DNA from 2 places in the Arthrobacter sedimenti genome. Region 2 is predicted to be linked to the other one. Evidence: riboswitches for the same ligand, from Rfam matches in the RefSeq annotation. Region 2 holds a riboswitch; the other holds the start of a gene.
The links. A riboswitch is a leader RNA that binds a small molecule or an ion and turns the genes downstream of it on or off. The one in region 2 is predicted to bind glycine.
Positions count from the first base shown of each region.

Region 1: it holds a riboswitch for glycine, as region 2 does, so the genes downstream of both, ACFO0G_RS19795 (amino acid permease) here and gcvP (aminomethyl-transferring glycine dehydrogenase) in region 2, are expected to answer to the same signal.

Region 1 covers NZ_JBHSDQ010000015.1:8,010-22,440, reverse strand. The annotation lists gene gcvT (glycine cleavage system aminomethyltransferase GcvT) at 73-1,206, opposite strand; gene gcvP (aminomethyl-transferring glycine dehydrogenase) at 1,218-4,070, opposite strand; glycine riboswitch at 4,231-4,331, opposite strand; gene ACFO0G_RS19800 (hypothetical protein) at 4,479-4,658, shown strand; glycine riboswitch at 4,622-4,720, shown strand; glycine riboswitch at 4,721-4,815, shown strand; gene ACFO0G_RS19795 (amino acid permease) at 4,867-6,399, shown strand; gene ACFO0G_RS19790 (hypothetical protein) at 6,575-7,384, shown strand; gene ACFO0G_RS19785 (LamB/YcsF family protein) at 7,368-8,117, shown strand; gene ACFO0G_RS19780 (DUF445 domain-containing protein) at 8,250-9,611, opposite strand; gene ACFO0G_RS19775 (glycerophosphodiester phosphodiesterase) at 9,661-10,560, shown strand; gene ACFO0G_RS19770 (CoA transferase) at 10,569-11,918, shown strand; gene ACFO0G_RS19765 (DoxX family protein) at 12,178-12,672, shown strand; gene ACFO0G_RS19760 (AzlC family ABC transporter permease) at 12,669-13,457, shown strand; gene ACFO0G_RS19755 (AzlD domain-containing protein) at 13,454-13,765, shown strand; gene ACFO0G_RS19750 (hypothetical protein) at 13,879-14,136, shown strand; gene ACFO0G_RS19745 (hypothetical protein) at 14,232-14,431, opposite strand, start outside.
Region 2 covers NZ_JBHSDQ010000014.1:18,837-33,267, forward strand. The annotation lists gene chvE (multiple monosaccharide ABC transporter substrate-binding protein) at 1-922, opposite strand, end outside; gene araB (ribulokinase) at 1,191-2,963, shown strand; gene ACFO0G_RS19635 (L-ribulose-5-phosphate 4-epimerase) at 2,960-3,688, shown strand; gene araA (L-arabinose isomerase) at 3,715-5,235, shown strand; gene ACFO0G_RS19645 (LacI family DNA-binding transcriptional regulator) at 5,242-6,240, shown strand; gene ACFO0G_RS19650 (hypothetical protein) at 6,319-6,522, shown strand; gene ACFO0G_RS19655 (DUF4193 domain-containing protein) at 6,615-6,917, shown strand; gene ACFO0G_RS19660 (AMIN-like domain-containing (lipo)protein) at 7,090-7,635, shown strand; gene ACFO0G_RS19665 (APC family permease) at 7,707-9,263, opposite strand; gene ACFO0G_RS19670 (Dps family protein) at 9,486-9,965, shown strand; gene ACFO0G_RS19675 (MFS transporter) at 10,065-11,618, opposite strand; gene ACFO0G_RS19680 (TetR/AcrR family transcriptional regulator) at 11,703-12,239, shown strand; glycine riboswitch at 12,334-12,431, shown strand; gene gcvP (aminomethyl-transferring glycine dehydrogenase) at 12,621-14,431, shown strand, end outside.

The DNA of each region.
Region 1 (14,431 bases), on a different contig from region 2:
CCGCCCAGCGGGCGTCTACGCGACCGAGCATGCAGAGGAGGGCGGCCCGTTGGGCCAACCAGCCGCGCCGGCCTACTTTTGGCGACGGTAGAACGGCAGGGCTACTACTTCGAAGCGTTCGGGCTTGCCGCGGAGGTCTACGTCCAGGACGGTGCCGGGCTCGGCGAATTCGACGTCGACGTAGGCCATTGCGATGGGGTAGCCGAGGGTGGGCGACGGCTGGCCGGAGGTCACTTCGCCAACGAGGGTGCCGTCCTTGAGGACAGGGTAGTGGCCGCGGGCGGCGCGGCGTCCGGCGCCCTTGAGGCCCACGAGCTTCTGACCGATGGTGGAGCCGACGCCGGCAGCCTTGATGGCGGCCAGGGCTTCCTTTCCCACGAAGTCGCTTTCCTTGGCCAGCGACACCACCGGGCCCAGCCCAGCCGCGTAGGCGTTCACGTGGCGGGAGAGCTCGTTGCCGTAGAGCGGCATGCCTGCTTCAAGGCGGAGGGAATCACGGGCTGCGAGGCCGGCGGGGACCAGGCCATGTCCTTCCCCGGCTTCCAGCAGTGCTTCCCACAGCGCGGGCGCGTCCAGATTGGGAACGTAGATTTCGAACCCGTCCTCGCCGGTGTAACCGGTCCGGGCCACGAGCAGGTCGCGGACGGCACCCCCGAAGCTGACGCCCACTTCAACTGCGGCGTAGTACTTCAGATCCGTGACCAGGGCGTGCTGTTCTGCGGGAACCAGCTGCAGCAGGATGGCCTCGGCGGCGGGACCCTGGACGGCGATGAGGGAAGTTTCCACGGAGGCATCTTCAACGGTCACGTCGAAGTTGGCGGCGCGTTCCTGCAAGGCATCGGCCACCACCTTCGCGTTGCCCGCATTCGGCACCACGAGGAACTTGTCATCAGCCCTGCGGTAGGTGATGAGGTCGTCGATGATGCCGCCGTCGGCGTCACAGATCAAGGAGTACTTGGCCTTCCCGACGGCGACCGCGGACAACTTGCCGGCAAGGGCGTAGTCCAGGATCGCGGCAGCGTCCGGCCCGGTCACCCAGACCTCGCCCATGTGGGAGAGGTCGAACAGGCCTGCAGCCTTGCGCACGGCGTGGTGTTCGGCGAGCTCGGAGTTGTACTTGAGCGGCATCTGCCAGCCACCGAAGTCCGTGAAGGAGGCCCCGGCCTTCTTGTGCTGCTCGTAGAGAGCGGTGTAGTTCTCAGTCATTGGGTGAGTCCTTAGTTTTCGAAGTCTTCAAGCGGCGGGCAGGAGCAGATCAGGTTCCGGTCGCCGGCGGCGCCGTCGATCCGTCCCACGGGCGGGAAGTACTTGTCCTGCCGCAGCGAGGGCACGGGGAACGCGGCCTGTTCGCGCGGGTAGGCGCGGTCCCAGTCGGAACTGACGACGGCGGCAGCCGTGTGGGGTGCGTTGCGCACCGGGGATGCCTCCAGGGAGAAGTCCCCGGCAGCAACCTGCTCAATCTCGGCGTGGATGGTGATCATGGCGTCGATGAAGCGGTCGATTTCCGCGAGGTCCTCGGACTCGGTGGGCTCCACCATCAGCGTCCCGGCGACAGGGAACGCCAGGGTGGGGGCGTGGAAGCCAAAGTCGATAAGGCGCTTGGCCACGTCCTCGGCGGTCACACCAGTCCTGGCGGTGAGTTCACGCAGGTCCAGGATGCACTCGTGCGCCACCAGACCGCCTTCACCGGTGTAGAGAACCGGGTAAAACTCGTTCAGCCGGGTGGCGACATAGTTTGCAGCCAGCAGCGCGGACTTGGTGGCCTCGGTCAGGCCCTCCCCGCCCATCAGCTTCACGTAGGCCCAGGAGATGGGCAGCACGCCGGCCGAACCGAACCGCGAGGCCGAGATCGCCACCCCGTGGCCGGCTTCGTGCGCGGCGGTGTTGGCGTCGCCCGGCATGAATGGTGCCAGGTGGGCCTTGGCAGCAACCGGGCCAACACCGGGTCCGCCGCCGCCGTGCGGGATGCAGAAGGTCTTGTGCAGGTTCAGGTGGGACACGTCGCCGCCGAACTTGCCCGGCTGGGCCAGCCCAACGAGCGCGTTCAGGTTGGCACCGTCCACATATACCTGGCCGCCGGCGGCGTGCACGGCATCGCAGACCTCACGGACGTCGCCGTCGTACACGCCATGGGTGGACGGGTAGGTGATCATGATGCAGGACAGAACATCCTTGTGCGCCTCGATCTTGGCCGTCAGGTCCTCGTGGTCGATGGTGCCGTCAGATGCAGTGGCCACGACAACCACCTTCATCCCTGCCAGGACGGCGGAGGCGGCGTTGGTGCCGTGCGCCGAGGCCGGGATCAGGCAGACGTTGCGCTGCTGGTCACCGCGGGAGTGGTGGTAGCCGCGGATCGCCAGCAGGCCTGCGAGCTCACCCTGGGATCCGGCGTTGGGCTGGATGGAAACCTGGTCGTACCCGGTAATCTCGGCCAGGTCTGATTCAAGACCAGCAATCAGTTCGCGCCAGCCCTCGGTCTGGGAGTCTGGGGCGAACGGGTGGATGGAGGCGAACTCCGGCCAGGAGATGGCTTCCATTTCCGCGGTGGCGTTCAGCTTCATGGTGCACGACCCCAGCGGGATCATGGTGCGGTCCAAGGCCAGGTCCCGGTCCGACAGCTTCCGGATGTAGCGCAGCAGCTGCGTCTCGGACCGGTGCGTGTTGAACACCGGGTGCTCCAGGTAGCCGGAGGTGCGCAGGACCGATTCAGGCAGTTCGAAGCCTTCGGCGTCGCCCACCGGACCCGCGCCAAAGGCGACCGCGACGGCGGACAGCGTTGCCGCCGTCGTCGTCTCGTCCAGGGAGACGCCCACCGTGTCCTGGTCGACAAAGCGCAGGTTAATGCCGCGGGCTTCAGCGGCGGTGATCACCTTGGCGGCCTTGCCCGGGACGCGCACGGTGAGGGTGTCGAAAAAGGAATCGGTGACCAGTTCACGGCCCATGGACGCGAGGGCGGTGGCCAGGACGCGTGCCTTGTGGTGGACGCCTTCGGCGATGGCCTTCAGTCCATCCGGGCCGTGGTAAACCGCGTAGAAGGAGGAAACGATGGCCAGCAATGCCTGCGCGGTGCAAATGTTGGACGTGGCCTTCTCGCGGCGGATGTGCTGCTCGCGGGTCTGCAAAGCCAGCCGGTAGGCAGGGGCGCCGGCGTTGTCCTTGGAGACGCCCACCAAGCGGCCGGGGAGCGAGCGTTCCATGCCCTTCTGGACGGCCATGTAGGCGGCGTGCGGCCCCCCAAAAAACAGCGGCACGCCAAAGCGCTGGGTGGAGCCGACAGCGATGTCGGCGCCCTGCTCGCCCGGAGGGGTGATCAGGGTCAGTGCCAGCAGGTCAGCTGCCACGGTGACCAGGGCGCCGCGGTCCTTGGCGGCGCTGATGACTTTGGACTGGTCCCATACCCGGCCGGAAACCCCGGGCTGCTGCAGGACGACGCCGTTGATGGCACCTTCCGGCAGGCCCTTGGAGAGATCCGCCACTTCAACTTCGAAGCCCAGCGCCTCAGCGCGGCCCTTCACGATGGCGATGGTCTGGGGAAGGCAGTCGGCGTCCAGGACGGTCCTGCCGTCCCTGGCGTCTTTGTTCTTATTGGCACGCCGCATCAGGAGCACGGCCTCGGCCACCGCGGTGGCCTCGTCCAGCAGCGAGGCGTTGGCCACCGGGAGTGCCGTGAGGTCCTGCACCATGGTCTGGAAGTTCAGCAGCGCCTCGAGCCGGCCCTGGGAAATCTCGGGTTGGTAGGGCGTGTAAGCGGTGTACCAGGCAGGGGACTCGAGGATGTTGCGGCGGATCACCGGCGGAGTGACGGTGTCGAAGTATCCCTGGCCGATCAGCTGGACGGCGGTCTTATTCTTGCCGGCGAGCTTGCGCAGCTCCGTGAGGACCTCAACCTCGCTGAGGGCATCGGCCAACTTGAGGGCGGTTTCCTGCCGAATGGAGGCCGGGACGGCAACGTCCACCAGGCCGTCCACGCTGTCGTAGCCCACGGCCTTGAGCATGGTGTCGACGTCGGCCTGGCGGCGCGCGCCGATATGGCGGTCAACAAACGATGTTGGAAGCGATTGAATCGTCATGAGGAACTCCAGTTCTGGCCGGCCGAAGGTGGCACGGCGTGGGATGGGTTCCTCCCCGCTCTGTATTGGACCTGAGAGATTCCGCGTTGCCTGCTCTTGGCAGGGGTTCGCTTGCACCGTCGGTGAACCAGGCAAAAGCCCGGTTGCTTTCCAGAGTCGCCTCGCCATGACGGTACGTGGGCCTGAGAGATTCCTGGGGAGGATTTGCTCCTACGGCGCCTGCCCGGTGTTTCGCCGGGAGGACTCTCCCGTCACAGCTCGAAAGGCTTATTCAAATGTGGGTGATTCGGCTCACAAGGTATCGGGATATGCGGCCGGTGGCAAATCGCGGGCTCCTGAAGCGGGCCAGATACAGGAAGATGACGGCGTCCTGCTCCGGTTGTGTCAGGAAGGGTTTGACATTGCATCGTGACGGACACCACACTGATCCCCGGGATTGGCGCCGTCTGCGGCTGGCTCAGCGTATCCGGAGCAGTCCGACTGCCGGCGCCCGTCCCGACGCATGACCGCTGCGGCCCTTACGGGCTGCGGTTTCCAACTGAACATGCCTTCGACCTGCGGCGGGAGAGCCTTGCCGGGTACATTTAGCAGGCGCCGTAGGAGCAAACCCTCCCCAGGAAACTCTCAGGCCCACGTACCGCCGCGGACAGGCAACTCTGGAAAGCAGCCAGGCATGCCCTGGCTCACCGACGGTGCAAGCGGCTTGGGCTGCGGAAACTCTCAGGTTCCCTACAGAGCGGGGAGGAACCAAATCTTTTGCGGTACCCAAAATGCCGCTTTACCGATGGAGTTCCTCATGGCGATTCATCCCCCCACGTCCAACGGCGAACCAGCGCGCAACGGCGCGCGCACGGCGGTCCGCAGCGAGCCTCCCCACCTGGAACGGCAGCTGACCAACCGCCATATCCAGCTCATTGCCATCGGCGGCGCGATCGGCACCGGCCTCTTCATGGGCTCCGGCAAAACCATTTCCGCGGCCGGCCCGTCCGTGATCTTCGTGTACATGATCATCGGATTCATGCTCTTCTTCGTCATGCGCGCCATGGGCGAACTGCTGCTGAGCAACCTGAACTACAAGTCCTTCAGCGACTTCGCTGCGGACCTCCTGGGGCCGTGGGCCGGCTTCTTCACCGGCTGGACGTACTGGTTCTGCTGGGTAATCACCGGCATCGCGGACGTTATCGCCATCGCCGGCTACTCCAAGGAACTGTGGCCGGCGCTGCCGCTCTGGATCCCGGGCCTGGCCACCATCGGCATCCTGCTCCTGCTGAACCTCGCCACGGTCAAGGCCTTCGGCGAGACCGAGTTCTGGTTCGCCCTCATCAAGATTGTCGCCATCGCTGCGCTCATCATCGTGGGCCTTTTCATGATTTTCACCGGCTTCCAGTCCGACACGGGCACGGCCAGCTTCACCAACCTGTGGAGCCACGGCGGGTTCTTCCCCAACGAATTCATGGGCTTCGTAGCCGGATTCCAGATCGCCGTGTTCGCCTTCGTCGGCATTGAACTGGTGGGCACCACCGCCGCCGAGGCCAAGAACCCGGAGAAGACCCTGCCCAAGGCCATCAACGCCATCCCGGTCCGCGTACTCCTGTTCTACGTGGGCGCGCTGGTCATCCTGATGGCCGTCACCCCGTGGACCCAGTTCGCCGCTGGCCACAGCCCCTTCATCGGCATGTTCTCCCTGGCCGGCCTCGGCGCCGCGGCCACCGTGGTCAACCTGGTGGTCCTCACCTCGGCCATGTCCTCCGCCAACTCCGGCATCTACTCCACGTCCCGCATGGTCTTCGGCCTTGCCCAGGAGGGCGACGCGCCGGGCATCTTCAGCCGCCTGTCCACGAGGAAGGTGCCCAGCAACGCCCTGTTCCTGTCCTGCGTGCTGCTGCTCTCCGGCGTCGTCCTCATGTACGCCGGCCAGGACGTTGGCAAGGCGTTCGAAATGGTGACCACAGTGTCCGCCGTCTGCTTCATCTTCGTCTGGTCGATCATCCTGGCCAGCTACATCTCCTTCCGTCGCCGCCGCCCCCAACTGCACGCGGCGTCGAACTTTAAGATGCCCGGCGGCATCCCCGCGGTCTGGGTTGTCTACGCGTTCTTCGCGTTCGTCCTCTGGGCGCTGACCACCCAACCGGACACCCTCATCGCCTTGTTGGTGACGCCCACCTGGTTCGCCGTCCTTGGCGTGGCCTGGGCCGTCCTGCGGCGCCGACCCGCACACCTTGCCCGCTTCGAGGTCTTCCGCGCCGAGCTTCGCAATGACGCCGCGGTGGCAGCCGGACGGAGCGCCGCCGGGGTGTCCGCCGAAGAGGTAGAGCAGGCCAGGAAGTAACGGCCGACGGCGGGCTGCCGGGCAGGTGCGTTGGATCCAATGATGGGTCCGGCCTGCCAAGGTAGCCCGCCCGCCGGTGCCGGGCGCGGAAGTTAAGCATACTTAGTGTTTATCCACATAGGATGGAAAGAGCACGGCAGCCTCCCGCTGCAGGTCGATTTGAATGAAGGTGACCATGGCCCGGCGCAGCAATCCCGCACTTCGTATCGCACAGGAAACCGCCCACAGAACCATGTTCGACTCCGACGGCAAGCCCAAGCCCGGCGTCCACAACATGCTTCTGAAGGCGGTGCAGATCCAGCGGCCGCTGGTGGTTGGCTACATCCGGCGGCTCCAAAAGAAGCACCCCCGCGCAACGGCTGCCCAGTTGGCGGACATCGCCGAGCGCGACTACCTGCGTGCTGTCGCCGGTGGCGGCGCCGTGGTGGGCGCTACCGCCGTCGTACCCGGTATTGGCACTGTGGCGTCGCTGGGACTGTCCGCCGCCGCCACCGTGGGCTTCCTGGAAGCAACGGCACTGTACGCAACCTCGCTGGCCGAACTTCACGGCATCCGCCTCACCAACCCGGAGAAGGCCGGCACCATGGTCATGGCCATCATGCTCGGCGAGGAGGGTACCGCCCTGCTGGGAACGCTGAGTGGCCAGGCCTCCGGCAGCGGCAACGGCGCCGCCAATAACTGGGGCAATGTGCTCTCCAAGTCGATGGTGGGGCCGGGCTTCGGCAGTGTACGCAAGCGTATCCAGCACGCCTTCCTCAAGAACCTGCTCAAGCGGCAGGGTACTGCCCTGTTCGGCAGGGCGCTCCCGTTCGGCATAGGGGCCGTTGTAGGTGGAGCCGGTAACCTCGTCATGGGCCGTGCGGTGGCCAAGAATGCCCGTGAGGCGTTCGGGCCGATGCCGGACACCATTCCCGGGGAGCTGACCGCAGCTGCCGGACCGGACAACCTTACGCTGGAAGGCAACATACTTGGATCTCAACGCTGACGTAGGCCAGTCATTCGGCTCCTGGACGGCAGGAGGCGACCCGGCCATGTTCCAGCTGATCACCAGCGCCAACGTGGCCTGCGGCTTGCACGCGGGCGACCCCGTCACCATGCTGGACAGCTGCCGCGCAGCGTACGAACTCGATGTCACCGTGGGGGCGCACCTCGGCTACCGCGACCTGGCGGGCTATGGGCAGCGCGCGCTGGGGATGGGTTTCGACGAGCTGTTCGGCGACGTGCTGTACCAGTTGGGGGCGCTCGACGGCGTCGCGCATGCCGTGGGTGCCTCGGTGGACTACGTGAAAGCACACGGAGCGCTGTACGACGCACTGATTTCCGACGCCGACCAAGCGTCGGCCGTGGTTGCGGCAGTGAATGCCTATGACCCGGGCCTTCCCATTTTGGGCTTCCCCGGCTCCGAGCTGGTGAAGCAGGCCAAGGAAGCCGGGAACCCGGTCTTCATCGAGGCCTTCGCCGACCGGGCGTACCTCGCCGACGGCAGCCTGGTGCCGCTTTCCGAAGAGGACGCAGTCCTGCACGACATTGACGTGGTGGTTGAGCGCGCTGTCCGGCTGGCAACGCAAGGGGAAGTGATCGCCATGGACGGGACGGTGGTCAAGGTCCGGCCGGACTCCCTGCGCTTACAGGGCGGCAGCCCTGGAGCGCTGGAAATGGCGGCCCGCATCCGTGCTGGGCTTGAGGCCGCAGGCGTGGAGCTGGAGGCCTTCGCCTAGGGGCGTGGTGCCGGACTGACCGGGCCGCCCGCCGTCGTCGTAAGCCTTCTCGCTGCGCACGTTCCTTTATGCACCTCAAATGCGGGGGTCGAAAAGGAATGTGCGCAGCGCCGGAATTTATCCGCGGCGAAATCACCCAAAGATCAGCTGCGCCACCGTGAAAATTGCCAGGCCCGCCAGGGACCCCACCACTGTGCCGTTGATGCGGATGAACTGCAGGTCCTTGCCCACCTGGAGCTCGATCTTCTGCGAGGTCTCTTCGGCGTCCCAGCGCGCAACCGTGTCCGTGATGACCCCGGCGATGTCTGAACGGTAGGTCCGGACCAGGTAGCCTGCGGCGTCACCGATCCAGGCGTTGACCTTCCCGGCCAGCTCGGGATCGTCCACCAGCCGCGACCCGAAATCACGCACCGCTGCCTTGAACTTGACGGTGAGCTCGCTGTCCGGATCGTCCACGGCACCCAGCAAAGCGTTCTTCACGGTGCCCCACGTCCGGGACGCCAGCTCGCGCACCTCGGGATCGCCCAGCACCTGGGCCTTGATGTCCTCGGCGCGCGCAATCATCGCGGGATCATGCTGAAGGTCCTGGGCGAGATCGTTGAGGTACTTGTCGATCGACTGCCGCACCTGGTGCCTGGGGTCCGCCTGGACGGCGCGCACGAACTTGAGGATCTCGAGGTAGACCTTGTCGCCCACCAGCCCGTCCACGAACTGCGGAACCCAGGTGGGGGAGCGGTCGGACACCAGGCGGGTCACTGTCTGGTGATTGTCGTCCACCCAGTCAGCGGCACGGTCCACCAACAGGTCCACCAGCGTGTGGTGGTGCCCGTCATGGAAAATCCGCTCCGCCAGTCTGCCCACCGGAGGTCCCCATGGCGGAGTGAGCAGGTGCTTGCGCACCATTCCCTCGATGACGGCCTGGACGTCGTCGTCATTCAACACCTTGAACGCGCCGCGGATCAGCGCTGCACCCTCCTTGGCCACCCGGTCCGCGCCGGCGGGTGCAGAAAGCCATTGACCTGCCCGGCGTGCAATGTTGACGCTCGCCAGCTTGTCCTGGACCACCTGTTCGGACAGGAAGTTGGTTTCCACGAATTCGCCCAGGGAAGCGCCGATCTGGTCCTTCCGCCGCGGAATGATGGCTGTGTGCGGAATCTTGATGCCCATGGGGTACTTGAACAGGGCCGTTACCGCGAACCAGTCGGCCAGCGCACCCACCATGCCGCCTTCCGCGGCCGCGCGCACGTACTGCAGCCACGGATAGTCCTTTTGCAGGGCAAACGCGAAGACAAAAATCACCGCCATGGCAATAAGCAGGCTCAGTGCCAGCAGCTTCATCTTCCGCAGCGCTGCCGCCTTTTCGGCGTCACCGGCACCAAGCTGGCCGCGTACGACGGCGCCTGCCGCCCTGGTGCCGGACCTCGCCTGCTGCGCTGGTTCGGCGGGTGCTTCCTGCGTGGTTGGCCCGGTAGTTGCCTCAGAGTTCACCTGCATGTGCCAAGCCTAGCCCCGAAGGCGGGGGCCGGTCGGCTACCGTGTGAGCATGACAACTGACGAGTCAGTGCCGCAGCGGCCGCTGGTCTTTGCCCACCGCGGTTCAAGCGGCGCCTATGCCGAACACACCCGCGCCGCCTATTTGCAGGCCCTGGCCGACGGCGCCGACGGGGTGGAGTGCGATGTCCACCTGACCCGGGACCAGCACGTCGTCCTGTTGCACGACGCCAACCTGGACCGCACCTCGGACGGAACCGGTCCGGTGGCGGAACGGACGCTGCGGGAGCTGCAGCAGCTGGACTTCTCCTCCTGGAAGGGAGCCCGCATCCCGGAAGCATATGGGGCACGCTCGGAACAGCTCCTCACGCTTGCGGAGCTTCTGGACATTCTCCGGGGAGCGGGCCGGCCCATGAAGCTGGCCATCGAGCTAAAGCACCCCAGCCCGTACCAGCTCAAACTTGAGGACCGGGTGTTGGAGGTGCTCCGCAGCGAGGGCTGGGACCCGCAAAGCTCCACGGTGGACAACGTGGCTGTAACCTTCATGAGTTTCAACCCCGATTCCGTCCGGCACCTGCTCCTTTCCGTCCCGCCGCAATACATCTGCCAGCTCGTGGACGACCTCACCATCCATGAGATCCGTGGCGGGCTGGGCGTGGGACCACTTACCGGGGGCGCCATCGCCAACCTGATGAAGGCCACGCAGCTGGAGGGGGAACGCATCCTGGACGACCGGGAAGTGGGCATGGCCGGCCCCGGCATCGACTACGTCCGGGAGCGCCCGGCCACCGTCCGCCGCTGGCTCGAATCGGGCCGGCGCTTCCGCGTGTGGACGGTTGATTCGCCAGAGGATGTGGCTCTTTGCCAGGACCTGGGCATCCAGGAGATCACCACCAATGTTCCTGGCCGTGTCCTTGACCAACTCCGGATGGCCTCGCCGCAGGGTAAGTAGGGCCTGCCGTGAATGCGACGGTCACGTACTCCCCACGCCGCTGGTGGGCCGGCCCGCTCGACGTCGAAGGCCTGGCACTGGGTTCGGTGGAGGCCGCGGCGGCCACCGTCAACCTATATGCCGGTAAGCCCGGCCTGTTCAGGACTACGTCTGCGCTCACCGCAGCAGCTTTCGACTCCTTTGGCCACCTGCGCATTGCCGGGCGCAAACCGCAGGGCTTCGCGCCCCTTTCCGGCTTCCACCGTACCGGCGACGGGTGGATCCGCCTCCACGCCAACTACCCCCACCACGAGCAGCGGTTGCTGCAGGCACTCGGCGCCACCTCGCCCGAGGAAGCGGAGCGGCGGCTCCGCTCCATGGCCGCACTGGAAGCCGAGGCGGCCATCCAAAGCAATGCCGGAATCGCTGCCGCAGTCAGGACGCGCAGCGAATGGCTTGGCTCGGACATGGGCCGTGCGGCCAGCCTGGGAGCTTGGGTTGCCTTCGAGTTCGCGGACGGGACGGCTGACGGGCTGGGGCTGCGGGATTTTGGCGAGGAAAGTTCGGGCGGAAACAGCGCCGGACGGGGCAGCGGCCAGGCGGAGGCTCTGCCCCTGCGAGGCTTGCGGGTCCTGGACCTGACCCGCGTGATCGCGGGACCAGTTGCCACCCGCCTGCTCGCGGCCCTCGGAGCAGATGTCCTGCGGATCGACCCGCCTGCCTTCCCCGAGATTGAAGACCAGTTCGTGGACACGGCATTCGGCAAGCGCAGCGCCGAAGCCGATCTCAGTTTGCCGGGTAACCAGCACCGGCTCCGGCAACTCCTGCCGGCCGCGGACGTGGTGGTTGCCGGATACCGGCACGGCGCCCTGGACCGCTTCGGGCTCAATCCCCGGGAACTGCTGGCCTCGCACCCCGGGCTTGTGGTGGTCACCCTGGACAGCTGGGGGAGTGCCGGTCCCTGGAGCGGGCTGCGCGGCTTCGACAGTATCGTCCAGGCAGCGTGCGGAATCGCGCACGTCTACGGCAAGGACAACCACGACGGCGAATGGCGCCCGGGTGCCTTGCCCGTCCAGGCACTGGACCACGCCACAGGCTACGGCGTCGCTGCGGCTGCCATCCACCTGCTGGCCCGACGCCGGGAGGCCGGGACAGGGGGCGCCGCGCACCTGTCCCTCGCCCGGACTGCCGAGGAACTCTTCTCGCTGGGCAGGAACACGGAACGGCCTTCAGAAGTGTCCGCCCCCGACTACCGGTCCACGGACAGCACCTATGGCGAACTCCGCTACATTGGGCCTCCGCTGACGGATGGGGGCCAGCCCCTGGACTACCCATTTCCGCCACCGCCGTATGGAGGTTCGCCGCTCGCCTGGGTGTGACAGGTGCGCAGTGCGACAGATGCCCGGCGTGACAGCTGCACAATGCCTTTTCTGACGTCACCGTCTTGCGGCAGCCGCCGGTTTCTGGCCGTCGCAGTTGCTGTGATTGAGTGGTTCCATGTCTTTTCTTTGGCCCGGCCCCGCGTTTCGGAGCCTGTCCATACGCGGCCTGTCCACACAGGGCCGGCCTTTTTCGCGCCGGTCGTTTTCGCGCCCGTCCTTTCAGGGCCCAGTCGCCCAGAACCTCTCCGCGGCTGCCATGGGCGCCCTCCTGCTGGCCAGCGCAAGCAAGCATTTCCGGGATCCGGGCTTCTACCGGGAGGTGGTTCCGGACTACCTGTGCCGCCAGGATCCGGCGCCCGACACCAACCAAGGAAGCGGCGACCAGAGCACAGGAGACCAGGGCAACGCCGACCAGGGCACAGGGGACGCGGGCACCACAGCGCAGCATCCTCTGGCCCTCCTGTCCCGGGACGAGTGGATCGCAGTGAGCGGCCTGCTGGAGCTGGCCGCCGCCGTCGGAATCCTGCTGCCGCCCACGCGAAAACTGACGGCCACCGCCCTCACTGCCATGTTCACCGCATTCCTGGCCGGGCATGTGGACGCCCTCGTGCGGGCGTACGGGCCGGCCGGTACTCCCCGCCGTCGGAAGATCCACACCGTGCGCCTGCCGCTTCAGGCGCCCCTGATCCTGTGGGCCTGGAGTCTCCGGAAACCCGCCCTGCCCACAGAGCAGCACGGAGGGCGGGTGTGAAGCTCCTGGCCTCGCCGGCGGTGAGGGTAGGCCTCTCCATCAGCATCGCCACCGGCTTGTATGGAATCTCCTTCGGCGCGCTCGCGGTGACGTCAGGGCTCAACTTCTGGCAGGCGATGGCCTTGAGCCTGCTCCTCTTCAGCGGTGGATCGCAGTTCGCCTTTATTGGCGTCGTGGCCGGCGGCGGATCGGGCATCGCAGCCATGAGCGCCGCCACCCTCCTGGGCATGCGCAACGGAATTTACGGCATGCAGCTGAACGCTTTACTGCGGCCAACCGGATGGCGCAAGTACGTCGGGGCCCAGCTGACCATCGATGAATCCACGGCGACCAGTACCGGCCAGACAGTCCCCGCGGAGCAGCGCCGCGGTTTTTGGACAGCCGGAGTTGGGGTGTACGTGCTGTGGAACCTCTTCACGGCTGTGGGCGCGATCGCCGGCAGCGGGTTGGGCGATCCCAAACAGTGGGGGCTGGACGGTGCTGCCGTCGCAGCCTTCCTTGCCTTGCTATGGCCCCGGCTCAAGGGGCGGGAACCCATCGCCATCGCGGCCGTTTGCGCCGTGGCCACCGTCGTGGCGGTTCCCTTCGTGCCTCCGGGCGTGCCCATCCTTGTTGCCGCCGTGGTGGCTGCACTCGTGGGGTGGTTCAGCCATGGCCGCCGTGACGAAGGCCTGGAGCCCGACGTCGAGCCTTACACACACCATCCCGGACATCACCAGGACGCCGCCGGCACCCGTCCGGGAGCGGAGCGCCCCGAAGGCGCGGATCCGGAGGCGGGTACATGAGCCTGTGGATCTGGCTGCTGATTGCCTGCGCCCTGGCCTACGCCTGGAAAATCGTGGGGTATTTTATGCCCGCCAAATTCCTCGAGGACCCGCGCACATCACGCATCGCAGGGACAATGACCATCGGCCTGCTCGCTTCGCTGACCGTGGTGAACGCGGTGGTGTCAGGGCAGGGTCTTGCCGCCGACGCGAGGCTTGGCGCGCTTGGCGCGGCTGCAATCGCCTTGACGCTCCGGGCTCCTTTCCTGGTGGTGGTCATCGCCGGAGCCGGCACGGCGGCGCTGTTGAGGTTCCTGGGCTGGAGTTAGCGGTCGCACCGCTTGCGCCGGATAGTGATCCAGGTCACTTCAACTGCCAGGTGCCGGTTGTACTATGAGATCGGCTTATGCAGTTGGCCATGGCATTCCTATGAACGGCGACCATGGAAAATCAGCTGCATCCTGCAGGGGGCTTAGCGGGCAAGCCCCGTCACAAAAACGCCCGACGACGGGCAGGGCTGCCTGCCAAACGCTTCTTTAGGCGTTTTTCCAGGCTTTCGGACGTGCCGGAAGAGGACTTGGAGATGCTTTCCCAAAGGCTGCGCGAGGCGCTTGACGTCGATCCGGCGTCGCCCGTACCGGCGCTGCAGGCCCTGGTGCATCAGGAAATGCGCAGGCGGGAAGAAGCCGGCAGCGCCTAGCGCCGGCACCTTCCGGGTGCCATGTGTGGTGCACTGGAAGAGAGGCAGCCCACACCCAGGCGGCCACCAAAGGAGGTATCGAGATGGACGAACAGTCACGGCCGGTTGAGCCGCAGGACGGCCAGGGCACCGAGGACACCGGCAGGAACGCCAGGGAAGAACAGGGCGCCGGGGTGCCGGCGGCAGAGCAGACAGGAAAGCAGCGGGCCGCCTACCTGGATCCCAGGGGTTCGGAGTCGACCCGGGAGTTGCGGGACACGGCAAGGAGGCGCCGTGATGCCGAAGAAAAACTCCA
Region 2 (14,431 bases):
TGAAGATGGTGGAGTACTGCTCACCGGCGACGATGGACTTGACGGAGCCCTTTTCGGCATCCTGGCCGGTGACTACCGGCAGGCTGCCCTTGGCGTAGCCGCCGGTGCTGGTGAGGGCGGAAATGATGCCGATGGACAGGCCGTCGTACGGGGAGAGGACGCCGTTCAGCTTGGTGCCCGAGCTGTAGGCGGAGGTGATGATGTCCTCCATGCGCTTCTGTGCCACCGGTGCCTGCCAGCGGAGGATCGCGGCCTGCTCAAACTTGGTCTGGCCGCTGGGGACCTTCAGGGTGCCGGCATCCATGTACGGCTTCAGGGTGTCCATGGCGCCGCTCCAGAAGAAGTTGGCGTTGTTGTCGTCGGGGCTGCCGGCGAAAAGCTCAATGTTGAAGGGGCCCTTGCCGTCAACCTTCTTGCCGCTGGCGTCCAGGAGGCCCAGGCCGGTCAGCAGTGAGGTGGCCTGCTGCACGCCCACGGTGTAGTTGTCGAACGTGGTGTAGTAGTCCACGTTCGGGGTGCCGTTGATCAGGCGGTCGTACGCGATGACCTTGACGTTCTGGTCCTTGGCCTTGGCCAGGACGTCAGTCAGGGTGGTGCCGTCAATGGCGGCGATGATCAGGGCCTTGGCGCCCTTGGTCAGCATGTTTTCGATCTGCGACACCTGGGTGGGGATGTCGTCATTGGCGAACTGGAGGTCCGTCTTGTAGCCAAGATCCTTCAGCGACTTCTCCACGTTGGCGCCATCGGCAATCCACCGTTCGGAGGTCTGGGTGGGCATCGAGATCCCGACCAGTGAATCGCTGGGCTTGGCGGCACTGCCGGATTCGGTGGCGGCTCCGCCGCGGGAGCCACAGCCGGTGGCGCCCACCGTCAGGGCGAGGACAAGGGCCACCGCGCCCATGAGTTTTTTGATTCTCACCATTTTCTCCTTCCGCGGCAGCATCGCCGCGAAGTGTTGTTGGACAGGCAGCACCGAAGCTCCCTGGTCCTGGCCACATTGTTGATGTGTCGGTTCAATATAGACTGGTTTGTGAACGCTAACAAGAGCGCGAAGGGGAATTTTCGCAACTTTTTCGAGTCCATTGACTTCTTCGTTGTTAGCGTTCACACTTGCTGCAGCAAAACAGCTTGACCCCGACCCCTACAAACCCGGTAAAGAGGCCGCCCGCCTCCCGGACGGAGGCAAACCCATGCCAGAGACTTTGTCCACATCCAGCTCCGACCCCCGCGCTGATCAGTACGTCATCGGGGTGGACTACGGGACCCTGTCCGGCCGCGCCGTGGTGGTGCGGGTCCGCGACGGCAGGGAACTCGGCAGCGCTGTCCACGAGTACCCGCATGCGGTGGTCACCGATTCCCTCCCCGAAGATACAGCGGGCGCGGAATCCAATGGACACGCCTCGAGGCTTCCCGGCGAATGGGCACTCCAGGTGCCCAACGACTACCGGGAAGTCCTGCGCAGGGCTGTCCCCGCCGCGGTGGCTGACGCAGGGATCGACCCTGCCGCCGTCGTGGGCATTGCCACGGACTTCACCGCCTGCACCATGGTGCCCGTCAAGGCCGACGGCACCCCCCTGAACGAACTGCCGGGCTTCGCCACCCGGCCGCATGCCTATGTGAAGCTCTGGCGCCACCACGCGGCGCAGGGGCAGGCTGACCGGATTAACAAGCTCGCCGCCGACCGGGGTGAGGACTGGCTTCCGCGCTATGGGGGGCTGATCTCCTCCGAGTGGGAGTTCGCCAAGGGCCTGCAACTGCTGGAAGAGGACCCGGAAGCCTACGCCGCCATGGACCACTGGGTTGAGGCGGCGGACTGGATCGTCTGGCAGCTGTGCGGGCGGTACGTCCGCAACGCCTGCACGGCGGGTTACAAGGGGATTTACCAGGACGGCCGGTATCCGTCCGAGGACTTCCTTGCTGCCCTGAACCCGGACTTCAAAGACTTCGTCAGCTCCAAGCTGGAGCACACCTTCGGGCGGCTGGGGGATGCCGCAGGCACCCTTACCGCCGAGGCTGCTGCCTGGACCGGACTGCCGGAGGGCATCGCCGTGGCCGTGGGAAACGTTGACGCGCACGTCACGGCCCCGGCTGCCAAAGCAGTGGACTCCGGCCAGCTGGTGGCTATCATGGGCACCTCCACCTGCCACGTCATGAACGGCACGGAACTGCGCGAAGTGCCCGGGATGTGCGGGGCAGTGGACGGCGGCATCGTGCCGGGCCTTTGGGGCTACGAGGCCGGACAGTCCGGCGTCGGGGACATCTTTGGCTGGTTCACCAAGTACGGCGTGCCGCCCGAATACCACCAGGCTGCCAGGGATGCGGGCCTGGGCATCCACGAATACCTCACCGAACTCGCGTCGCGGCAGGCCATCGGGGAGCACGGCCTGATCGCCCTCGACTGGCACTCGGGCAACCGCTCAGTCCTGGTGGACCACGAGCTCTCCGGGATTGTGGTGGGCCAGACCTTGGCCACCAGGCCCGAGGACACATACCGGGCGCTGCTTGAAGCCACGGCTTTCGGGACCCGCACCATCGTGGACGCCTTCCGCGACGCCGGCGTCCCGGTCAAGGAATTCATCGTGGCCGGCGGCCTGCTCAAGAACAAACTCCTTATGCAGATCTACGCGGACGCCACCGGCCTGCAGCTGTCCACCATCGGCTCGGAGCAGGGCCCGGCGCTGGGCTCGGCCATCCACGCCGCCGTGGCCGCGGGCGCCTACGCGGACATCCGCGAAGCTGCCGCCGCCATGGGTGCCGAACCCGGAGAGGTGTACACCCCGATACCGGAAAACGTGGCCGCCTACGACGAACTGTTCCAGGAGTACAAGGTGCTGCACGACTACTTCGGCCGCGGCAGCAACGACGTCATGCACCGGCTCAAGGCCATCCAGCGCAAAGCGGCACGGACTGACCTGCCGGGCACCGGCAACCCGCCGGCACCCGCTGTGGAGGTGTCCGCATGACCGCCGGGACCGGTGTAACCCCGGCGATCCTGCAAACCATTGCCCGGATCCGTGAGGAAGTGTGCGCGCTGCACGCCGAGCTGACCCGGTACGAACTGGTGGTCTGGACCGCGGGCAACGTTTCAGCCCGCGTACCCGGGACCGACCTCATGGTCATCAAGCCCTCCGGCGTCTCCTACCAGGACCTGACTCCGGAGCAGATGATTGTCACCGACCTGCACGGCACCCCGGTGCGGGGCACCAACGTCGGTGGCGGCGGTACCGTCGATTGGGGCAACCCGCCCCTGTCGCCGTCCTCCGACACGGCCGCGCACGCCTACGTGTACCGCCACATGCCCGAGGTGGGCGGGGTAGTGCACACCCACTCCACCTACGCCACCGCCTGGGCCGCCAGGGGAGAAGCCATCCCGTGCGTGCTGACCATGATGGGTGACGAGTTCGGCGGCGAGATTCCGGTGGGACCGTTTGCGCTGATCGGCGACGACTCGATCGGCCACGGCATCGTGGAGACGCTGAAGAACTCCAATTCGCCTGCGGTCCTGATGCAAAACCATGGCCCCTTCACCATCGGCAAGGATGCCCGGTCCGCCGTGAAGGCCGCCGTCATGTGCGAGGAAGTGGCCCGCACCGTCCATATCTCCCGGCAGCTCGGTGACCCGCTGCCCATCAACCAGGACCACATCGACTCCCTCTACGCCCGCTACCAGAACGTCTACGGCCAATAGGGCCCCAAACTTTCCCAGGAGAACCCATGAGCACCGCAGCAAACACTTCCCTCGACGGCTACGAGGTCTGGTTCCTCACCGGCAGCCAGCACCTCTACGGCGAGGAGGTCCTCAAGCAGGTGGCCGCCCAGTCACAGGAGATCGCCAACCAGCTGAACGCATCCTCCGCGGTGCCCGTGCGCATAGTGTGGAAGCCGGTCCTCACCGATTCCGACGCCATCCGCCGCACCGCGCTGGAGGCGAACTCGGATGATTCCGTGATCGGCGTGACGGCCTGGATGCACACCTTCAGCCCCGCCAAGATGTGGATCCAGGGCCTGGACCTGCTGCGCAAGCCCCTGCTGCACCTGCACACGCAGGCCAACCGGGACCTGCCCTGGGCCGACATCGACTTCGACTTCATGAACCTGAATCAGGCCGCGCACGGCGACCGCGAGTTCGGGTACATCCAGTCCCGGCTGGGCATTGCCCGGAAGACCGTCGTCGGGCACGTCTCCAATCCCGAGGTTGCGCGTCAGGTCGGCTCCTGGCAGCGCGCCGCGGCGGGCTGGGCCGCCGTCCGGACCCTGAAACTGACCCGCTTCGGCGACAACATGCGCAACGTGGCCGTCACCGAAGGCGACAAGACCGAAGCCGAGCTGCGCTTCGGCGTCGCGGTTAATACCTGGTCCGTCAACGAACTGGCCGACGCCGTGCACGGCGCTGCAGAGTCCGACGTCGACGCCCTGGTGGCGGAGTACGAGGACATGTATGACGTGGTGCCGGAGCTCCGCGCAGGCGCGGCACGGCATGAATCGCTGCGGTACGGGGCCCGGATTGAACTGGGGCTGCGGTCCTTCCTGGAAGCCAATGGCTCCGCGGCGTTCACCACGTCCTTCGAGGATCTTGGTGCGCTCCGCCAGCTGCCCGGCCTGGCGGTGCAGCGGCTCATGGCTGCCGGCTGCGGGTTCGGCGCCGAAGGCGACTGGAAGACCGCCATCCTGGTCCGCGCCGCCAAGGTGATGGGCGCCGGCCTGCCCGGCGGCGCCTCGCTGATGGAGGACTACACCTACCACCTGGAGCCGGGGTCCGAGAAGATCCTCGGCGCCCACATGCTGGAGGTCTGCCCCTCCCTGACCGCGCAGAAGCCGCGGCTGGAGATCCACCCGCTGGGCATAGGCGGCAAGGAAGACCCGGTCCGCCTGGTGTTCGACGCCGATGCTTCCCCGGGCGTCGTCGTCGCCCTGTCCGACATGCGGGACCGCTTCCGCCTGGTGGCCAACGCCGTCGACGTCGTTCCCCTGGACCAGCCGCTGCCCAACCTCCCGGTGGCCCGCGCGCTGTGGGAGCCGAAGCCGGACTTCGCCACCTCGGCCGCCGCCTGGCTGACCGCCGGCGCCGCCCACCACACTGTGCTCTCCACCCAGGTGGGCATGGACGTCTTCGAGGACTTCGCTGAAATCGCCAAAACGGAACTGCTCACCATTGATGAAGGCACCACGATCCGCCAGTTCAAGAAGGACCTGAACTGGAACGCCGCCTACTACAGGCTGGCCGGGGGGATCTGACCAAAAATGGTGCGGCGGCCGAGGCTTGAGGACGTGGCGGAGCTGGCCGGGGTCTCGCACCAGACCGTGTCACGGGTGGTCAACTGCCACCCGAACGTGAGTAAGGGGACGCGGGAGAAAGTGGAGGCGGCGATTGCCCAGCTGGGGTACCGCCGCAACTCCGCTGCCCGGAGCCTGGTTACCCGGCGCTCGCAGACCATCGGGGTCCTGGCCAGTGAACTGTCGCAGTACGGGCCTGCCAACACCCTGCTGGGGGTGGAACGCGCCGCGCGGGATGCTGGGTACTTCGTTCGCGTCGCTGCCCTGCGGGAGGTCAACCGCGATGCGATCCTGGCCGCCGTCCGGCACTTCCTGGACCAGTCGGTGGAAGGCATCGTGGTGATCGTTCCGCACCTGGAGATGCCTGCCGCCCTCGCGGAACTGCCCATCGGAGTGCCTGTGGTGGCCGTGGGGACCACAGGCACTGACGCCGTTGGCGGCGTCAAAGTGGACCAGCGCCGCGGGGCGGAACTGGCGGTGAAGCACCTCATCGGGCAGGGGCACGTCCGTATCGGGCACGTGGCGGGGCCCCAGGACTGGATCGACGCGGTGGCCCGCGCCGATGGCTGGCGGGGCGCCCTGGACGCGGCCGGCCTCGACGCCGATCTCATGTTCGAGGGTGACTGGAGCGCCGGCAGCGGTTATGAGATAGGCCGCAAGGTGGCAGCCAGCCCCCGTGCCACTGCGCTGTTTGTAGGCAACGACCAGATGGCCCTGGGGGTCCTGCGGGCGTTGAATGAGGCAGGAATCAAGGTGCCGGAGGACGTCTCCGTGGTGGGCTTCGACGACCAGCCCGAAGCCGGCTACTTCAGCCCGCCCTTGACGGTGGTCCGGCAGGACTTCGAAGAACTGGGCCGGCGGTGCATGGACCTGATGCTCAGGGCACTGGACGGCGCCGAGGGATCGCAGACGCTGGTGGTGGAGCCCGAACTCGTCCTGCGCAGCAGCACCGCCCCGCCGGCCTGAAACTGCCGGCAGCGAAGTTAATCCGGGGGAGACCCCCGCGAAACGTGGCCACAACAATCGCTGCGTACGTTGGCAGGCATGACGGCTACCCTGCTCATCCGGCTCCGCGACTGGCTGCTGGACACGTTCACGTATGACTCCGAGTCCCTGGCCGGCGGCGCCATGGCTGACGCCACCCGCTGGGGCTGGCTGCCGGCCTTGAGCGGGGTGTCCGCAGGCGCGGAGCAGGCCCGCTCCGAGCATGCGCTGGCAGCACCCGAAACCAGCACGATGTCTGGTTAAACACACTATTGCGCCACTAGCGTGGTAATGCCCTAAACTGCTTCACTGAGGTGCCTGAAATGGCGCTGCGCAGCAACGAAAGTGAACACGCTATGGCTACCGATTACGATGCTCCACGCAAGCAGGAAGAAGAGTCGCCTGCTGACTCTCTCGAGGCCCTCCAGGCATCACGGAGCGGCAACGCGCAGACCGCGGTTATCGATGTCGACGAAAACGACACCGCTGAAGGTATCGACCTGCCCGGCGCCGACCTGTCCAACGAGGAACTGACCGTCATTGTGGTTCCCGAGCAGTCCGACGAGTTCACCTGCTCGTCGTGCTTCCTGGTCCGCCACCGCTCGCAGGTTGCCCGTGAAAAGAACGGCCTGAAGTACTGCCGCGACTGCGAAGGCTAAAACTATTTCCTGGTTTTCCCGGCGCCGGCCACCCCCTCGGGTGGCCGGCGCTTTTTGGTCCTGCGCTATTTATCTCCGGCCGCCGTCGTTATCAAAATGACCCCTCGTCTCGGGCAAGGAACACTCCTACGCTGGAATCATCCAATGGCTTTGAATCCTGGATGGTACAGCAATGAAAAAGTTCTCCATCTGGCTCGCAGCGGTCCTGCTGGCTGTAGGGCTGGGAATCGTGGTCCAGGCACCTGCCTCGGCGGCTCCCTACTGCGGGCTCACCTGGGGCTCGCTGGCGAAGTCCGGGCAGGACACCGGTACCGCATCCGTCACCAATGTCCGCACGGGGCAGCACTACTGCTTCGACCGGTTGGTGGTGGATCTCAACGGCCCTGCGGTGGCCTATACGGTGCAGTATGTGCCGCGGATCGAGCAGGAGGGCTCCGGGGCCTTCATTCCGGTCCGGGGCGGTGCGCGCCTGCACATCAGCATCAAGGCGCCCTCCTATGACGAGAACGGCAACGCCACCTACAGCCCCGCGGACAGGAATGAACTCAGCAACGTGTCCGGCTACCAGACCTTCCGCCAAGTAGTCTCCGCAGGAAGCTTCGAAGGCTATACAAGTCTGGGCCTGGGCGTCCGGGCCCGCCTGCCGTTCCGGGTCTTCACCCTGGACGGTCCCGGCTCCGGCTCCCGGCTGGTGATCGACGTGGCGCACTACTGGTGACCGGTCCGTCGTCGTAAACCAAAAAGGTGCCGCGCCCCATCAGGGGCGCGGCACCTTTCCTGCGGGGGTTTTTACTCCGGAACCACCAGGGCGGGGGTATCCCGCTTCAGGGTTTCACCGCGGAAGAAGCCCGGGTGGGTGCGGGACATGACCAGCATGACGACGGCGCCCAGGGCCAGGATGCCGATGCCCAGGATGAACACCAGGCCCACGCCGAAGACCTCCGAACCGCTGCCGAAATCCGGGGCCAGGCTGTCCATGGCGGTCTGGAAGAACACCACGAACAGGCCCAGGCCGCCCACCACCGGGCACACCAGCCGGAACAGGAAGTGGCGTGCGCTGTTAAACAGGCTGTGGCGGAAGTACCAGGTGCAGGCCAGGGCGGTCAGGCCGTAGTAGAAGCAGATCATCAGGCCCAGGGCCAGGATGGTATCGTTCAGGACGTTCTCGCTGACCACGTGCATCACGGCGTAGAACCCCGCGGAGATGATGCCGGCAGCGATGGTGGCGAAGCCGGGCGTCGCGAACTTCCTGCTGATGCGGCTGAACGGCTCCGGCAGTGCACCGTAGTGCGCCATCGCCAGCAGGCTCCGGGACGGCGACATGAACGTGGACTGCAGGGATGCTGCGGAGCTGGAGAGCACGGCCAGGGACATCAGGATGGCGAAGGGGCCCATGATGGGGGAGGCCAGCGCGGTGAAGATGTTCTCGTGGTTTTCGGCGTTGTTCAGGCCGTTGCCGGTATCTCCGACGCCGGCGAACATCATGGTGGCGATGCTGACCAGGAGGTAGATGGCAAGGACGATGACGGCCGTCAGGGTGCCTGCCACGCCGGCGGTCTTCTTGCCGTTGGCCGTCTCTTCATTGACGGTGAGGCAGACGTCCCAGCCCCAGTAGACGAAGATCGACAGGGAGATGCCGGCGGCAACCTGGCCGAAGGTTTCGATCTTGGTGACGTCGAACCAGTCCCAGCTGAACGGGATGGCCGTTTCCGAGGTGGACCAGTTGGCGAACGCCATGCCCACGAACAGGCCGAGGACCAGCAGTTGGAAGCCCACCAGGCTGTACTGCACCAGCTTGGTGGTGTGCAGCCCGCGGTAGCTGACCCAGACGGCCAGCGCCACGAAGACGAAGCAGGTGATGACGTTCAAGGCTTTGTTGTCCGCCAGGTCTGCGAGCTCGGGGGAGCCGGTGAGCTGGGACAGGAAGAGGTAGAAGAAGTCGACGGCGACGCCGGCGAGGTTGGACAGCACGATGATGTTGGCGGCCAGCAGGCCCCAGCCGCCCATCCAGCCGACCCAGGGCCCGAAGGCCTTGGTCACCCAGGTGAAGGTAGTGCCGCTGTCCGGGGAGTCGGCGTTGAGTTCCCGGTAGGCGAGCGACACCAGGATCATGGGGATGAACCCGATCAGGAAGATGACTGGCAGCTGGAGGCCGGCTTCGTTGACGGTGGGACCCAGCGCGCTGGTGAGGGTGTAGGCGGGGGCAATGGTCGAAATGCCCAGGACGACGACGGCGAGGAGCCCGAGCTGCCCGCCCTTGAGGCCCTTGTCGCTGACGCCGTCCGCGGATGGGGCGTGGGCGTGCGGACCGGGTTTGGCCGTACTGGTGCGGATTGTCTCTGTCATGGCACCACTTTCTGGGAAGGCTGTGAGACGGAAGTCACTATATGAATGGCGTTCATTTAGTATGGGGGCGCCGCCCGTGTGATGCAAGACGCATTATGAATCACATTCGTTTGTGACTCGTTTTCGAAATTAGTAAGCTCACTGATGAATTCCCTGAAGGCCTGCCGCCGCGGTGTCCGCGGCTGGTAGCGTCGGGAGTATTGGACCACTTGAGGAGGATGCATGAAAGCTTCACCGACATTGACCAACAACCTGCAGGCTGTCCTTGCGGACCTGATCGAGCTCCACGTCCAGGGCAAGCAGGCGCACTGGAACATCGTGGGCACCAACTTCCGCGACCTCCACCTGCAGCTGGATGAAATCGTGGACGCTGCCCGCCAGTTCGCCGACGATACCGCCGAGCGGATGCGCGCCCTGCATGCGCTTCCGGACGGCCGCAGCTCCACCGTTGCCGAAACCACCAGCCTGGCCCAGTTCCCTGAAGGGCTGATCAGCACTGAAGATGCCATCGAGCGGATCGTCGCTGCCATGGAGGCTGCCGTAGGCACCATGCGCAAGGTCCATGACGAAGTGGATGAGGAGGACCCCACCTCCGCGGACCTCCTGCACGAATTCATCGCCCGGCTGGAACAGTTCGCCTGGATGGTGCAGGCGGAAAACATGAAGCCCACTGCCAAGGTCACGGCTGCAGACTCAAAGTAGCGGTTGTTTCACGGAGCGCCCGGCGCCGAGGTATCCCTCCTCGGCGCCGGGCGCTTTGGCCTGCCCGTCCGTCCGTTTCTGGACTCCCGTGGGCGTCCGCTATGCTTTTGGCACTTTGCGAAGCACGACGGCGGCGAGGCCTGCCGCCGTCGCCATCAGTACCAGCCCAATTGCCGCGGTCACGTGCACCCCGGAGTCGAACGCTGAAGCGGCGGCGTCCAGGACCATCCCGCCGAGCGATGCGGGCAGGAGGTTGGCCGCCTCCACGGCGCCCGCCAGTGTCTCCCCGGCGTTGTGCAGGGTGGGCCCGGGCAGTATGCCCTCAAGCCCCGCGGGCAGCCGAAGGTTCTGCTGGTAGGAGGCGGTCAGGATGGATCCCAGGACGGCTGTCCCCAGCAGGGAACCCACCTGATAGCCCGTCTCGGAAATTGCCGCGGCCGCCCCCGACTTCGCCGGCGGGGCGGCGCCCAGGATGAGGTCGTTGGAGATGGTCTCCGCCGTGCCCACGCCCAGCGCCAGGACCAGGAGGGCTGCCAGCAGCAGCGACGGGCCGCCGTCGTGGTTTCCGAACGTCACCATGCTGTAGCCGGCGGCGCTGAACGCCAGCCCCGCAGCCACCACGTACCCGGGCCGGACCTTGCGGACCAGCGGCACCACCACCAGGCCGGCCACCACTGTGGCTGCCAGCGCGGGGACCATGGCAACTCCCGCCCCGGAGGGGCTCATTCCTTCGAGGAGCTGCAGGTGCTGGGCGAGGAACAGGATGAACCCGTTGAAGGAAAACAGGGCCAGGATGTTGGCGGTTATGGCCATGCTGAACACACTGTTGCGGAACAGGGACATGTCCAGCAGCGGGTGCTCCAGGCGCAGCTGCCGCTGCACGAACACGGCTCCCATGGCCAAGCCAAAGGCAATTGCCCCCAGCCCTGCTGCGCCCGGCCCCTCCGTGGCGACGGCCTTGATGCCGTACACCACGGGCACCATGACCAGCATGGAGAGCAGGATGCTCGGGATGTCCACCTTCCCCGGGGAGGGATCCCTGGACTCCGGGATCAGGGCCGGCCCCAGCGCCAGCAGGGGAACCATGAGGGGTACCGCTACAAGGAAGACCGCGCCCCACCAGAATTGCTCCACCAGCCAGCCGCCGGCAATCGGCCCGAGGGCGGCGCCGCCGGAGAATCCCGCAGCCCAGATGGCGACTGCCAGCCGCCGGCGGTTGGGCTCGGGAAAGATGTTGCGGATCAGCGACAGCGTGGACGGCATCAGCATGGCCCCGAAGAAGCCCAGGGCTGCGCGGCCGGCGATCAGCCACTCCGGCGTCGGTGCGAAGGCGGTGGCGGCCGAGAGTGCGGCGAAACCGATGCTGCCGATGACCAGGAGCCGCCGCCGGCCAATCCGGTCGCCGAAGCTTCCCATGGATACCAGCAGGCCGGCCAGCACCAGGGGATAGGCGTCCACGATCCACAGCAGCTGCACGCCGGACGGTTCCAGGGCGCGGGCGATGGCAGGCAGCGCGAATGTCAGCGCCGTGTTGTCCACGGCCACCAGGAGTACGGGAAACATCAGCAGCCCCAGCGCCACCCAGTCGCGCCACAGCTGCCGCGGGGCGTTCCCGTCCGTGCGTGAGGGCGCGGGGCTGGTGGAAGTCGTCATGGAATAACTATACCGTCCAGACGGTATAGTTTAAAACTCCTTCCGGTTCCGTCATACCGCCGTGGGAAGGGCATGATGGAAGGCATGCCCCGAAAGCCTGTAGCCCGCGAAGCGGTCCTTGATGCCTTCGAGTCCCTGTTGATCGAGGTGGGGGAGCGCGCCGCCACCCTTGACGCCGTCGCCCGGAAGGCCGGCGTGTCCAAGGGCGGCCTGCTCTACCACTTTCCCAACAAGGAAGCGCTCATCGCCGTTCTGCTGGACCGGCTGGACGGCCTGGCCCGGGAGGATGCCGACGCCATGGCCTCAGCCGGCGAAGGCGCCGCCGCTTACTTCATTCGTTCCTCGGTGTGGGCAGACACTCCGCTGGACAGGGCCATCGTTGCCGCCACAAGGCTTGCCGAGGTGGCGCATGAAGAGACGCGGCGCCGGTTCGCGGCCATCCAGCAGCGATGGCTGGACGAAATTGCGGCTGATGTTGGTCCGGGGCTGGCGAAGGCAGTCCTCTATATGGGTGACGGCCTGTACTTCAACGCCATGCTGTCGGTGGCGCCCGCTCCGGCGGGGGGAGCGGCCGCTGACGTGGAGGAACTCCTCGCCGCCCTGGAGCGGCTCCGCAGGTAGGATTTGCCATTTGCCGGGAGGGGCGGCGGCGTAGGACAATGGAGAGTTGTGAGGGCCGCCACCGGCCGTCATGACCCAACAAGTTAATAGCCTTTGATCTGCGGCGGGAGAGTTCTGCCGGAAGTACAGGCAGGCGCCGTAGGAGCAAATCCTCCCCAGGAATCTCGCAGGCCCCTGTACCGCCGCGGCGAGGCGCCTCTGGAAAGCAGCAGGCAGTTGTCCTTCCTCCCTTGGGAAGTGGAAGAACTGTTGTGCTCACCGACGGTGCAAGCGGGTCCTGCCAGGCAGGCAACGCGGAAACTCTCAGGTCCAATACAGAGCGGGGAGGAACCCGAATAGCTGTGGCGCACCCTGCGCCGCCTGAGTAAATGGAGTTCCTTCGTGTCGGTTACCCCAGCCTCCACCACCTTCGTAGACCGCCATATCGGCGCGCGCCGCCAGGCCGACGTCGAAACCATGCTCAAAGCCGTGGGCTACGACACCGTCGACTCCCTGGTGGACACGGCCGTTCCCAAGGTCATCCGCCAGGAAACCGCCCTCCGCCTCCAGGACGCCCTCAGCGAGGTTGAGGTCCTCACGGAGTTGCGCAAGCTCGCCGGCAAGAACAAGACCGCCGTCCAGTTGATCGGCCAGGGGTACTTCGACACGGTCACTCCGCCGGTGATCCGCCGCAACATCCTCGAGTCCCCGGCCTGGTACACCGCGTACACGCCTTACCAGCCTGAGATTTCCCAGGGCCGGCTTGAGGCCCTGCTGAACTTCCAGACCATGGTGCAGGACCTGGTTGGCCTGCCTATCGCCAACGCCTCGCTGCTGGATGAAGCAACTGCCGTCGCCGAGGCCGTCCTGCTGATGCGCCGTGCCAACAAGGCCAAGCCCGCTGCGGATGGCAAGACCGTCCTGGACATCGACGTCCTCCCGCAGACCATCGCCATCGTCAGGGGCCGCGCCGAGGCACTGGGCTTCGACGTTGAAGTGGCGGACCTTTCCCAGGGCCTGCCGGAGGGCGATATCAATGGCATCGTGCTGCAGCAGCCCGGCGCTTCCGGTCGGGTATGGGACCAGTCCAAAGTCATCAGCGCCGCCAAGGACCGCGGCGCCCTGGTCACCGTGGCCGCAGACCTGCTGGCACTGACCCTGATCACCCCTCCGGGCGAGCAGGGGGCGGACATCGCCGTCGGCTCCGCCCAGCGCTTCGGTGTGCCGCTGTTCTTCGGCGGCCCGCACGCCGCCTACATGGCTGTCCGCAAGGGGCTGGAGCGTTCGCTGCCCGGCCGGCTGGTGGGCGTGTCCAAGGACGACGCAGGCGTTCCTGCCTACCGCCTGGCGCTGCAGACCCGCGAGCAGCACATCCGCCGCGAGAAGGCCACGTCCAACATCTGCACGGCGCAGGCGCTGCTGGCCATCGTCGCCTCCATGTACGCCGTGTACCACGGCCCGGACGGGCTGAAGGCCATTGCGGAAACGACTCACGGCCATGCCCGGGTGCTGGCGGCGTCGCTGGCAGCAGCCGGTGTGGAGGTCCTGCATGGGAGCTTCTTCGACACCCTAACCGTCCGCGTCCCCGGACGCGCTGCCGCACTTGTCGCAGATGCCGAAGCACGCGGAATCAACCTGCGTTCAGTCGACGCCGACACGGCGGGCATCTCGCTCGATGAAACCACGACGGCGGCCGTCGTCGCCCAGGTTGCCGACATCTTCGGCGCCTCCATTGCTGGGGGCGAGGGCTTCGGGCTGGAGGCCGCCGTTGAGCGCTCCTCCGGCTACCTGCAGCACCCGGTGTTCAACACGCACCGGTCCGAGACGCAGCTGCTGCGCTACATCCGGAAGCTCTCCGACCGTGACCTCGCCCTGGACCGCACCATGATCCCGCTGGGGTCGTGCACCATGAAGCTGAACGCCACCGCCGAGATGGAGGCCATTTCCTGGCCGGAGTTCGCCTCCATCCACCCGTTCGCCCCGGACTCCCAGACCGCTGGCTGGCGCGAACTGATCGCCGACCTGGAAGCGGACCTGACGGCCATTACCGGGTACGACCAGGTTTCCATCCAGCCCAACGCCGGATCCCAGGGTGAGCTCGCAGGCCTGCTGGCGATCCGCGGCTACCACCACTCCCGCGGCGATCAGCAGCGCAACGTCTGCCTGATCCCGGCCTCGGCCCACGGCACGAATGCTGCTTCCGCGGTCCTGGC